Regions from separate parts of the Geobacillus sp. C56-T3 genome, predicted to be linked through region 3. Evidence: a T-box and tRNA genes for the amino acid it is inferred to sense, from the RefSeq annotation. Region 3 holds a T-box; the other regions hold tRNA genes.
The links. A T-box is a leader RNA that pairs with one kind of tRNA and senses whether it is charged. The one in region 3 lies ahead of pheS (phenylalanine--tRNA ligase subunit alpha), so its partner is inferred to be a tRNA-Phe.
Positions count from the first base shown of each region.

Region 1: it has a tRNA-Phe gene. The T-box ahead of pheS (phenylalanine--tRNA ligase subunit alpha) is inferred to sense a tRNA for this amino acid. The anticodon was not compared.
Region 2: it has a tRNA-Phe gene. The T-box ahead of pheS (phenylalanine--tRNA ligase subunit alpha) is inferred to sense a tRNA for this amino acid. The anticodon was not compared.

Region 1 is NC_014206.1:634,005-637,251, reverse strand. Features, by position in the region: gene GC56T3_RS03355 (YobA family protein) at 1-45, opposite strand, end outside; tRNA gene GC56T3_RS03350 (tRNA-Leu) at 299-383, opposite strand; tRNA gene GC56T3_RS03345 (tRNA-Cys) at 449-519, opposite strand; tRNA gene GC56T3_RS03340 (tRNA-Gly) at 529-600, opposite strand; tRNA gene GC56T3_RS03335 (tRNA-Gln) at 606-680, opposite strand; tRNA gene GC56T3_RS03330 (tRNA-His) at 696-768, opposite strand; tRNA gene GC56T3_RS03325 (tRNA-Trp) at 786-859, opposite strand; tRNA gene GC56T3_RS03320 (tRNA-Tyr) at 869-953, opposite strand; tRNA gene GC56T3_RS03315 (tRNA-Thr) at 960-1,035, opposite strand; tRNA gene GC56T3_RS03310 (tRNA-Phe) at 1,197-1,272, opposite strand; tRNA gene GC56T3_RS03305 (tRNA-Asp) at 1,606-1,681, opposite strand; tRNA gene GC56T3_RS03300 (tRNA-Met) at 1,687-1,763, opposite strand; tRNA gene GC56T3_RS03295 (tRNA-Val) at 1,945-2,020, opposite strand; tRNA gene GC56T3_RS03290 (tRNA-Glu) at 2,030-2,101, opposite strand; tRNA gene GC56T3_RS03285 (tRNA-Ser) at 2,116-2,206, opposite strand; tRNA gene GC56T3_RS03280 (tRNA-Asn) at 2,211-2,285, opposite strand; rRNA gene GC56T3_RS03270 (23S ribosomal RNA) at 2,777-3,247, opposite strand, start outside.
Region 2 is NC_014206.1:3,126,868-3,130,114, forward strand. Features, by position in the region: tRNA gene GC56T3_RS15455 (tRNA-His) at 106-178, opposite strand; tRNA gene GC56T3_RS15460 (tRNA-Thr) at 186-261, opposite strand; tRNA gene GC56T3_RS15465 (tRNA-Ser) at 617-707, opposite strand; tRNA gene GC56T3_RS15470 (tRNA-Ile) at 727-803, opposite strand; tRNA gene GC56T3_RS15475 (tRNA-Met) at 809-885, opposite strand; tRNA gene GC56T3_RS15480 (tRNA-Ala) at 903-975, opposite strand; tRNA gene GC56T3_RS15485 (tRNA-Pro) at 984-1,057, opposite strand; tRNA gene GC56T3_RS15490 (tRNA-Arg) at 1,064-1,137, opposite strand; tRNA gene GC56T3_RS15495 (tRNA-Leu) at 1,143-1,228, opposite strand; tRNA gene GC56T3_RS15500 (tRNA-Gly) at 1,234-1,308, opposite strand; tRNA gene GC56T3_RS15505 (tRNA-Lys) at 1,316-1,388, opposite strand; tRNA gene GC56T3_RS15510 (tRNA-Thr) at 1,561-1,633, opposite strand; tRNA gene GC56T3_RS15515 (tRNA-Phe) at 1,912-1,987, opposite strand; tRNA gene GC56T3_RS15520 (tRNA-Asp) at 2,305-2,380, opposite strand; tRNA gene GC56T3_RS15525 (tRNA-Met) at 2,386-2,462, opposite strand; tRNA gene GC56T3_RS15530 (tRNA-Val) at 2,643-2,718, opposite strand; rRNA gene rrf (5S ribosomal RNA) at 2,727-2,843, opposite strand; rRNA gene GC56T3_RS15540 (23S ribosomal RNA) at 3,197-3,247, opposite strand, start outside.
Region 3 is NC_014206.1:836,544-839,790, forward strand. Features, by position in the region: gene GC56T3_RS04295 (RNA methyltransferase) at 1-517, shown strand, start outside; gene GC56T3_RS04300 (hypothetical protein) at 559-888, shown strand; T-box leader at 944-1,179, shown strand; gene pheS (phenylalanine--tRNA ligase subunit alpha) at 1,279-2,313, shown strand; gene pheT (phenylalanine--tRNA ligase subunit beta) at 2,335-3,247, shown strand, end outside.

The DNA of each region.
Region 1 (3,247 bases), 200 kb from region 3:
AGCAAGCCATCTTTTCAGCCCAATCTCCTCCTCCTTTGTTATCATTAGTCGCATTTACGAAAAAATCGTTTCACTCTTTTATGAAAAGCTCCAGTTTGTCAAATCCATCATGGGTACTAAAAAAACATGATGATTGACGAAATCATGGATGATCTAGATGGTAGAAATGCAAAATTCGTGCAAAATTTTTTCGGATTCTATCGTTTTTTCGGAATTCCCAGAAAATGAAAAACGACCGCAAACGCGGTCGTATCAAGGGTTCCACGATTTTAGATCGTGGGCTATCGAATTCCAAGGATGCCGATGGTGGGAGTCGAACCCACACGGGGGGCTACCCCACACGATTTTGAGTCGTGCGCGTCTGCCAATTCCGCCACATCGGCGCGACAATTAACAATTTACCAAATCATCTTTCAACTGTCAACACTTTTTTATTCATTAGATATGAAGGCGGCACCCGGATTCGAACCGGGGGTAAAGGTTTTGCAGACCTCTGCCTTACCACTTGGCTATGCCGCCTTGATCGAGAGCGGAAGACGGGACTCGAACCCGCGACCCCCACCTTGGCAAGGTGGTGTTCTACCACTGAACTACTTCCGCATCCGTGGCTGGGGTAGCTGGATTCGAACCAACGCATCACGGAGTCAAAGTCCGTTGCCTTACCGCTTGGCTATACCCCAACGCTGTAAGTGAAGGGCGACTAGTGGGAATCGAACCCACGCATGCCAGAGCCACAATCTGGTGCGTTAACCACTTCGCCATAGTCGCCATAATCATGATAGGAATGGCAGGGGCAGTAGGAATCGAACCCACACCGGAGGTTTTGGAGACCTCTGTTCTACCATTAAACTATGCCCCTTTGTTAAGATGGTGGAGGGGGACGGATTCGAACCGCCGAACCCAAAGGGAGCGGATTTACAGTCCGCCGCGTTTAGCCACTTCGCTACCCCTCCAAGGAATGGTGCCGACTGCAGGACTTGAACCCGCAACCTACTGATTACGATTCAGTTGCTCTACCAATTGAGCTAAGTCGGCATAATTATGATATAAATCGTGGCTCATTGTTCATTTGTTGTGTCCCTTCCTCTACCAGCCAATTCGAAGAAGCTGGGTGCGTCGGGACAACTCGCAACCGATTCGATGAAGCGGATGCTCGTCTCTGCCAATAGAGCTAAGTCAGCTTGCTATCAATTATATGGTGGCTCGGGACGGAATCGAACCGCCGACACAAGGATTTTCAGTCCTTTGCTCTACCGACTGAGCTACCGAGCCGTATCTTATTTTTCCCTTGTTCGTTGATGACTTTTGTGTCCCTTCCTCTACCAGCCAATTCGAAGATGCTGGGTGCGTCAGGACAACTCGCAGCAGATTCGACGATGCGGATGCTCGTCTCTACCGACTGAGCTACCGAGCCATATTAAGTTTTACGCTACTTTACTTGTGCTGCATTGTGCCTCTTCCTCTGCCAGCGGATTCGAAGATGCTGGATGCGTCGAGGCAACTCGATGCGAATTCGATGAAACGGATGCTCGTCTCTACCGACCGAGCTGCCGAGCCGTATTTCACCGATCACATGATTCGTTGCATCATGCATTTTTGGAAAGATGGCGGTCCCGACGGGACTCGAACCCGCGATCTCCTGCGTGACAGGCAGGCATGTTAACCACTACACTACGGGACCAATTTTGGTTGCGGGGGCAGGATTTGAACCTGCGACCTTCGGGTTATGAGCCCGACGAGCTACCGGACTGCTCCACCCCGCGACGATAAGAAAGTAAATTAATTTGCACAATGCTCTTATCGTTGTTGTTCGTCGCCTCTTCCTCTACAAGCTGATTCAAAGATGCCAGATGCGTCGAGGCAACTCGAAGCGGATTCGATGAAGCAAAGGCTCGTTGCTCCACCCCGCGATGATGAGAAAGCAAGTCAGCTTTTATATTAAGATGGTGGAGGATGACGGGATCGAACCGCCGACCCCTTGCTTGTAAGGCAAGTGCTCTCCCAGCTGAGCTAATCCTCCACAAAGAAGTGACCCGTACGGGATTCGAACCCGTGTTACCGCCGTGAAAGGGCGGTGTCTTAACCACTTGACCAACGGGCCATGCTGATGGATAATGGCGGAGAGCAAGGGATTCGAACCCTTGAGGCGCTATTCACGCCTACACGATTTCCAATCGTGCTCCTTCGACCACTCGGACAGCTCTCCACGATGGCTCCGCAGGCAGGATTCGAACCTGCGACCAATCGGTTAACAGCCGATTGCTCTACCACTGAGCTACTGCGGAATCATAACGACGGTCAATTCTCCCAACAAGATGTCCTGCCTCTTCCTCTGCCAGCCGATTCAAAGAAGCTGGACGCGTCAAGGCAACTCGCAGTTCATCCGATGATGCAAATGCTCGTCACTGAGCTGCTGCGAAATGACATCTCTTTAGACATTTACTATTATAATGATTCGCGCTGAGCTGTCAAGAGTTTTTTCATTCCCTCAAAACTAGATAACCGTCGGAAGAAGCCGCTCGCCTGCGCTTTTCGCTGTCTAGTTCCGGCCGCCATCGGCTCGCGACGCTTCGGTCCTGCTGCGGCGGGCTAAGCCCGCTCGCAGGCCCTCCAGCGCACCTCGCCGATAAGCGGGCGGCCTCCACTTTTCTTGCTGTCCAGTTCCAGCGCCTAGCTCTCTTCTGCCAAATAACCTTCCCCCTCGGGGTGCAAGCACCCCAGCGGGTGAAGAACATTTGGCTTCGAGAGCTAATCGCGGCGCTTTCACTTTTCTCACTAGGTCAAGCCCTCGATCGATTAGTATCCGTCAGCTCCACGTGTCGCCACGCTTCCACCTCGGACCTATCGACCTCGTCATCTTCGAGGGATCTTACCCGCTTCACGCGGTGGGAAATCTCATCTTGAGGGGGGCTTCACGCTTAGATGCTTTCAGCGCTTATCCCGTCCGCACATAGCTACCCAGCGGTGCCCCTGGCGGGACAACTGGTACACCAGCGGTGCGTCCATCCCGGTCCTCTCGTACTAAGGACAGCTCCTCTCAAATTTCCTCCGCCCGCGACGGATAGGGACCGAACTGTCTCACGACGTTCTGAACCCAGCTCGCGTACCGCTTTAATGGGCGAACAGCCCAACCCTTGGGACCGACTACAGCCCCAGGATGCGATGAGCCGACATCGAGGTGCCAAACCTCCCCGTCGATGTGGACTCTTGGGGGAGATCAGCCTGTTATCCCCGGGGTAGCTTTTAT
Region 2 (3,247 bases), 1.4 Mb from region 3:
AGCCGGATGCGTCGGGGCAACTCGAAGCGGATTCGATGATGCAGATGCTCGTGGCTGAGGTTTTACCACTAAACTACACACGCAAATATAGAATATAATGAAAAGGGCGACTAGTGGGAATCGAACCCACGCATGCCAGAGCCACAATCTGGTGCGTTAACCACTTCGCCATAGTCGCCTCGATCTGGTGCCGGCTGCAGGACTTGAACCCGCAACCTACTGATTACAAGTCAGTTGCTCTACCAATTGAGCTAAGCCGGCACATTTAAAATTAGCTAGTGACTCATGTTGTCTGCCTGGTTGTGCCTCTTCCTCTGCAAGCTGATTCGAGGAAGCTGAGTGCGTCGAGGCAACTCGCAACCAATTCGATGATGCCGATGCTCGTCTCTACCAATTGAGCTAAGCCGGCATATTTAGTAATGAAACAGTGACTCCTATTATGCTGAACTGTGCCTCTTCCTCTTCCAGCTAATTCGAGGAAGTCAAATGCTCGGTGTCCCTTCCTCTGCAAGCTTATTCAAAGAAGCGGGATGCGTCGGGACAACTCGCAACAGATTCGACGATGCGAATGCTCGTCTCTACCAATTGAGCTAAGCCGGCATGATTTTAAAGTGCATGGCGGAGGAGGAGGGATTCGAACCCCCGCGCGCCTTGCGGCGCCTCTCGGTTTTCAAGACCGACCCCTTCAACCACTTGGGTACTCCTCCAAAAAAGCAACAATAATAATGGTGGACCTTGTAGGACTCGAACCTACGACCGGACGGTTATGAGCCGTCTGCTCTAACCAGCTGAGCTAAAGGTCCGATAATGGTGGCGGTGGAGGGGATCGAACCCCCGACCTCACGGGTATGAACCGTACGCTCTAGCCAGCTGAGCTACACCGCCAAATTTAAGTCAAAAGGTGGAGCCTATCGGGATCGAACCGATGACCTCCTGCTTGCAAAGCAGGCGCTCTCCCAGCTGAGCTAAGGCCCCATGATAAATCGGGAAGACAGGATTTGAACCTGCGACCTCACGGACCCGAACCGTGTGCTCTACCAAGCTGAGCTACTTCCCGACAAAACGCGCTCGAGAGGATTCGAACCCCTAACCTTCTGATCCGTAGTCAGATGCTCTATCCAATTGAGCTACGAGCGCACAAGTGCCGAGGGCCGGACTCGAACCGGCACGGTAGTTACCTACCCCAGGATTTTAAGTCCTGTGCGTCTGCCAATTCCGCCACCCCGGCGGAAGTGGAGCGGAAGACGGGGCTCGAACCCGCGACCCCCACCTTGGCAAGGTGGTGTTCTACCGCTGAACTACTTCCGCAAGACGATGAGCCATGGAGGACTCGAACCTCCGACCCTCTGATTAAAAGTCAGATGCTCTACCTACTGAGCTAATGGCTCATGGGTTCAATAACACTCCGAGACAACAATGTCCCTTCCACTGCCAGCTGATTCGAAGATGCAGGATGCGTCGGGACAACTCGAAGCGAACTCGAAGATGTAACGCTCGTTACTGAGCTAATGGCTCGCGGTTGCCGCCTTAATGGCTTAAGGGGTTATTAAGGAATAAGAATGCCGGCTGCAGGACTTGAACCCGCAACCTACTGATTACAAGTCAGTTGCTCTACCAATTGAGCTAAGCCGGCACATTTAAAATTAGCTAGTGACTCATGTTGTCTGCCTGGTTGTGCCTCTTCCTCTACAAGTTGATTCGAGGAAGTCAAATGCTCGGTGTCCCTTCCTCTGCAAGCTTATTCAAAGAAGTGGGATGCGTCGGGACAACTCGCAACAGATTCGACGATGCGAGTGCTCGTGGCTACCCATTGAACTAAGCCGGGGTGGTTTGAACATCTGACATGTCTGTGAACTACTCCCACTTAGCTTTGCATGAAGCGGGAACCTTCTTTCGGAACTATGATAAAAATGGTGGCTCGGGACGGAATCGAACCGCCGACACAAGGATTTTCAGTCCTTTGCTCTACCGACTGAGCTACCGAGCCGTATCTTATTTTTCCCTTGTTCGTTGATGACTTTTGTGTCCCTTCCTCTACCAGCCAATTCGAAGAAGCTGGGTGCGTCGGGACAACTCGCAGCAGATTCGAAGATGCGGATGCTCGTCTCTACCGACTGAGCTACCGAGCCATATTAAGTTTTACGCTGCTTTACTTGTGCTACATTGTGCCTCTTCCTCTGCCAGCGGATTCGAAGATGCTGGATGCGTCGAGGCAACTCGAAGCGAATTCGATGAAGCGGATGCTCATCTCTACCGACTGAGCTACCGAGCCATATTTTTTCATCTTTCACAATTTTGAAAGAATGGCGGTCCCGACGGGACTCGAACCCGCGATCTCCTGCGTGACAGGCAGGCATGTTAACCACTACACTACGGGACCAATTTTGGTTGCGGGGGCAGGATTTGAACCTGCGACCTTCGGGTTATGAGCCCGACGAGCTACCGGACTGCTCCACCCCGCGACGATAGGAAATTCAACTGGTTTTCATAATGATCCGGGCGTGCTATTCATTGCCTCTTCCTCTACTAGCTGATTCGAGGGAGCTGGGTGCGTCGAGGCAACTCGATGCGGATTCGATGAAGCAAAGGCTCGTTGCTCCACCCCGCGATGATGAGAAAGCAAGTCAGCTTTTATATTAAGATGGTGGAGGATGACGGGATCGAACCGCCGACCCCTTGCTTGTAAGGCAAGTGCTCTCCCAGCTGAGCTAATCCTCCACGAAATTGCCTAGCAGCGACCTACTCTTGCAGGGGCGCTGGCCCCAACTACCATCGGCGCTGGAGGGCTTAACTTCCGTGTTCGGGATGGGAACGGGTGTTTCCCCTCCGCCATAGCCACTAGGCAACAATGGACAAGTCTTATTATAAGGAAAGTTGACCTGTTGTCAAGACTTTTTCATTCCCTCAAAACTAGATAACCGTGCTCAGGAAGAAGCCGCTCGCCTGCGCTTTTCGCTGTCTAGTTCCGGCCGCCATCGGCTCGCGACGCTTCGGTCCTGCTGCGGCGGGCTAAGCCCGCTCGCAGGCCCTCCAGCGCACCTCGCCGATAAGCGGGCGGCCTCCACTTTTCTTGCTGTCCAGTTCCAGCGCCTAGCTCTCTTCTGCCAAATAACCTTCCCCCTCGGGGTGCAAGCACCCCAGCGGGTGAAGAACATTTGGCTTCGAGAGCTAATCGCGGCGCTTTCACTTTTCTCACTAGGTTAAGCCCTCGATCGATTAGTATCCGTCAGCTCCACGTGTCGCCACG
Region 3 (3,247 bases):
GATCAGCAGCACGGAGACGCCGCAAGGCATCGCCGCGGTGTGCCGAAAGTTGCCAGCCGAGCTTGAAGGCGTGAAGACCGCCTTGCTTATTGACGCCGTGCAAGATCCGGGCAATCTTGGGACGATGATCCGCACCGCCGATGCCGCTGGGATCGATGCCGTCATCCTCGGTGAGGGATGCGCCGACTTGTACAATCCGAAAGTGGTGCGGGCGACGCAAGGGTCGCTGTTTCACCTTCCGGTTGTCAAAGGCGATCTGGCACAATGGATCGCGCGTTTCAAGGAGCAGGGCATTCCGGTGTACGGCACCGCCTTGGAGAACGCCGTCGATTACCGCACCGTTCCACAATCGTCTTCGTTCGCCATACTCGTCGGCAATGAAGGAAGCGGCGTCCGACCCGACCTGCTGCGCCTAACGACAGAGAACGTGTACATCCCGATTTACGGCCGCGCCGAGTCGCTGAACGTCGCCGTTGCGGCCGGAATTTTGCTTTATTCCTTGCAGGCGGTGCGGTAAAATAGAATGGAAAATCAATAGGACAAGGGGGGCGGAGACGGATGGATGGCGAACTGCGGGCGTTATTGAACGCTGTGCTTGAGCGTCTTGATGTTCAAGGGGTCTACATCGAACAAATGCGCATGGATATCGTCAAGCTGCAAGGAAGCGTGAAACAACTCGAAGACAAAGTCGATCGCATCCAAAGTGATGTTGAGGCGATGAAAAAAGACATGGACGCTATGAAAAAGGACATGTTGGGGGTCAAAAAAGATGTCGCCGCGCTCAAGGGAGGGCAAGTGCGGCAGGAAAAAATTATGGAGCGCCTTGCCATCCGCTCGATTGAACAGGAAGCGGAAATCGATGAGCTGCGCAAAGAAATTTCGGCCTGACCTTGCCTTTGCCCACTCATTTGCGTATAATGAATAGCGACAATTTCCCATACGGACAACAACGATGACGGAGAAAAGTAGCTTGCTGCTCGCCATCCAGGGAGAAAACGCCATAGACTGGGAGCGTTTTTATGGCCGACGCAAGTGAAGTTCACCTCCTGAGTTGACACCGGGACCATCCCGACGAGGGATGTAAAGGTGTTCCGGCTTTCGGCCGTTATCGCAATGAAGTGAACAGCGCATTTCGGCTGTTAACAAGGGTGGTACCGCGAGCAACAACTCGTCCCTTACCGGGGCGGGTTTTTTTTATCATCTTAAACCGAGAAGCCCCCCGCTTCTACGCGTGAGCGTAAGTGGGAGAGCGTTCAACTGAAATGAGGAGGGATTGATGTGAAAGAACGGCTGTACGAGCTGAAACGCCAGGCGCTCGAACAAATCGGCCAAGCCCGCGACTTAAGAATGCTAAACGACGTGCGCGTCGCCTATTTAGGCAAAAAAGGGCCGATCACCGAAGTGCTGCGCGGCATGGGGGCATTGCCGCCGGAAGAGCGCCCGAAAATCGGCGCACTTGCCAATGAAGTAAGAGAGGCCATCCAACAGGCGCTGGAAGCGAAACAAGCGAAACTGGAACAGGAGGAAGTGGAGCGGAAGCTGGCTGCCGAGGCGATTGATGTGACGCTGCCGGGCCGTCCCGTGAGTCTTGGCAACCCGCATCCGCTGACGCGTGTCATTGAAGAAATTGAAGACTTGTTTATCGGCATGGGCTATACGGTCGCCGAAGGGCCGGAAGTGGAGACCGACTATTACAACTTTGAGGCGCTCAATTTGCCGAAAGGCCATCCGGCCCGCGATATGCAAGATTCGTTTTACATCACGGAAGAGATTTTGCTTCGCACCCATACGTCGCCGATGCAGGCGCGGACGATGGAAAAGCACCGCGGGCGCGGTCCAGTGAAAATCATTTGCCCGGGCAAAGTGTATCGCCGCGACACCGATGATGCGACGCATTCGCACCAGTTTACGCAAATTGAAGGATTGGTTGTTGACCGGAACATCCGGATGAGCGATTTGAAAGGGACGCTGCGCGAATTTGCCCGCAAGCTGTTCGGGGAAGGGCGCGACATCCGCTTCCGGCCGAGCTTTTTCCCGTTCACGGAACCATCGGTCGAAGTCGATGTGTCCTGCTTCCGCTGCGAAGGGCGGGGCTGTGGCGTCTGCAAAGGCACCGGTTGGATCGAAATTTTAGGAGCCGGCATGGTTCATCCGAACGTGCTTGAGATGGCCGGTTTTGATTCGAAAACGTACACCGGCTTCGCGTTCGGCATGGGGCCGGAGCGGATCGCGATGCTGAAATACGGCATTGATGACATCCGCCATTTCTATCAAAACGATCTACGTTTCTTGCGGCAATTTTTGCGTGTGTAACAGAAAAAGGAGGAGTTGGGAATGCTCGTTTCTTACCGTTGGCTAGGGGAATACGTCGATTTGACGGGTATCACCGCCAAAGAGCTCGCGGAGCGGATTACGAAAAGCGGCATTGAAGTCGAGCGGGTCGAGGCGCTTGACCGCGGGATGAACGGCGTTGTCATCGGTCATGTGCTTGAGTGTGAGCCGCACCCGAACGCGGATAAACTGCGGAAATGCCTCGTCGATCTCGGCGAAGGCGAGCCGGTGCAAATCATTTGCGGCGCCCCGAACGTCGCCAAAGGGCAAAAAGTCGCCGTCGCCAAAGTCGGGGCGGTGCTGCCGGGCAACTTTAAAATCAAACGGGCGAAGTTGCGCGGCGAAGAATCGAACGGCATGATTTGTTCGCTCCAAGAGCTTGGCGTCGAAACGAAAGTCGTGCCGAAAGACTACGCGGACGGCATTTTCGTCTTTCCAAGCGACGCGCCGGTCGGCGCCGATGCCATCGAGTGGCTCGGCTTGCATGACGAAGTGTTAGAGCTCGCCTTGACACCAAACCGCGCCGACTGTTTAAGCATGATCGGCATCGCCTATGAAGTCGCCGCCATTCTCGGCCGTGAAGTAAAGCCGCCGAAAGCGGCGGTCAAAGAAACGAACGAAAACGTTCACGACTATATTTCGGTGCGCGTTGAGGCGCCGGAAGACAATCCGCTGTACGCTGGACGGATTGTGAAAAACGTCCGGATCGGCCCGTCGCCTCTTTGGATGCAAGCGCGTTTGATGGCGGCTGGTATTCGCCCGCACAACAACGTCGTCGACATTACGAACTACATTTTGCTTGAGTACGGCCAGCCGCTTCATGCGTTTGACTACGACCGCCTCGGTTCGAAGGAGATTGTCGTCCGCCGTGCAAAAGCGGGCGAAACGATCATCACCCTTGATGATGTCGAGCGGA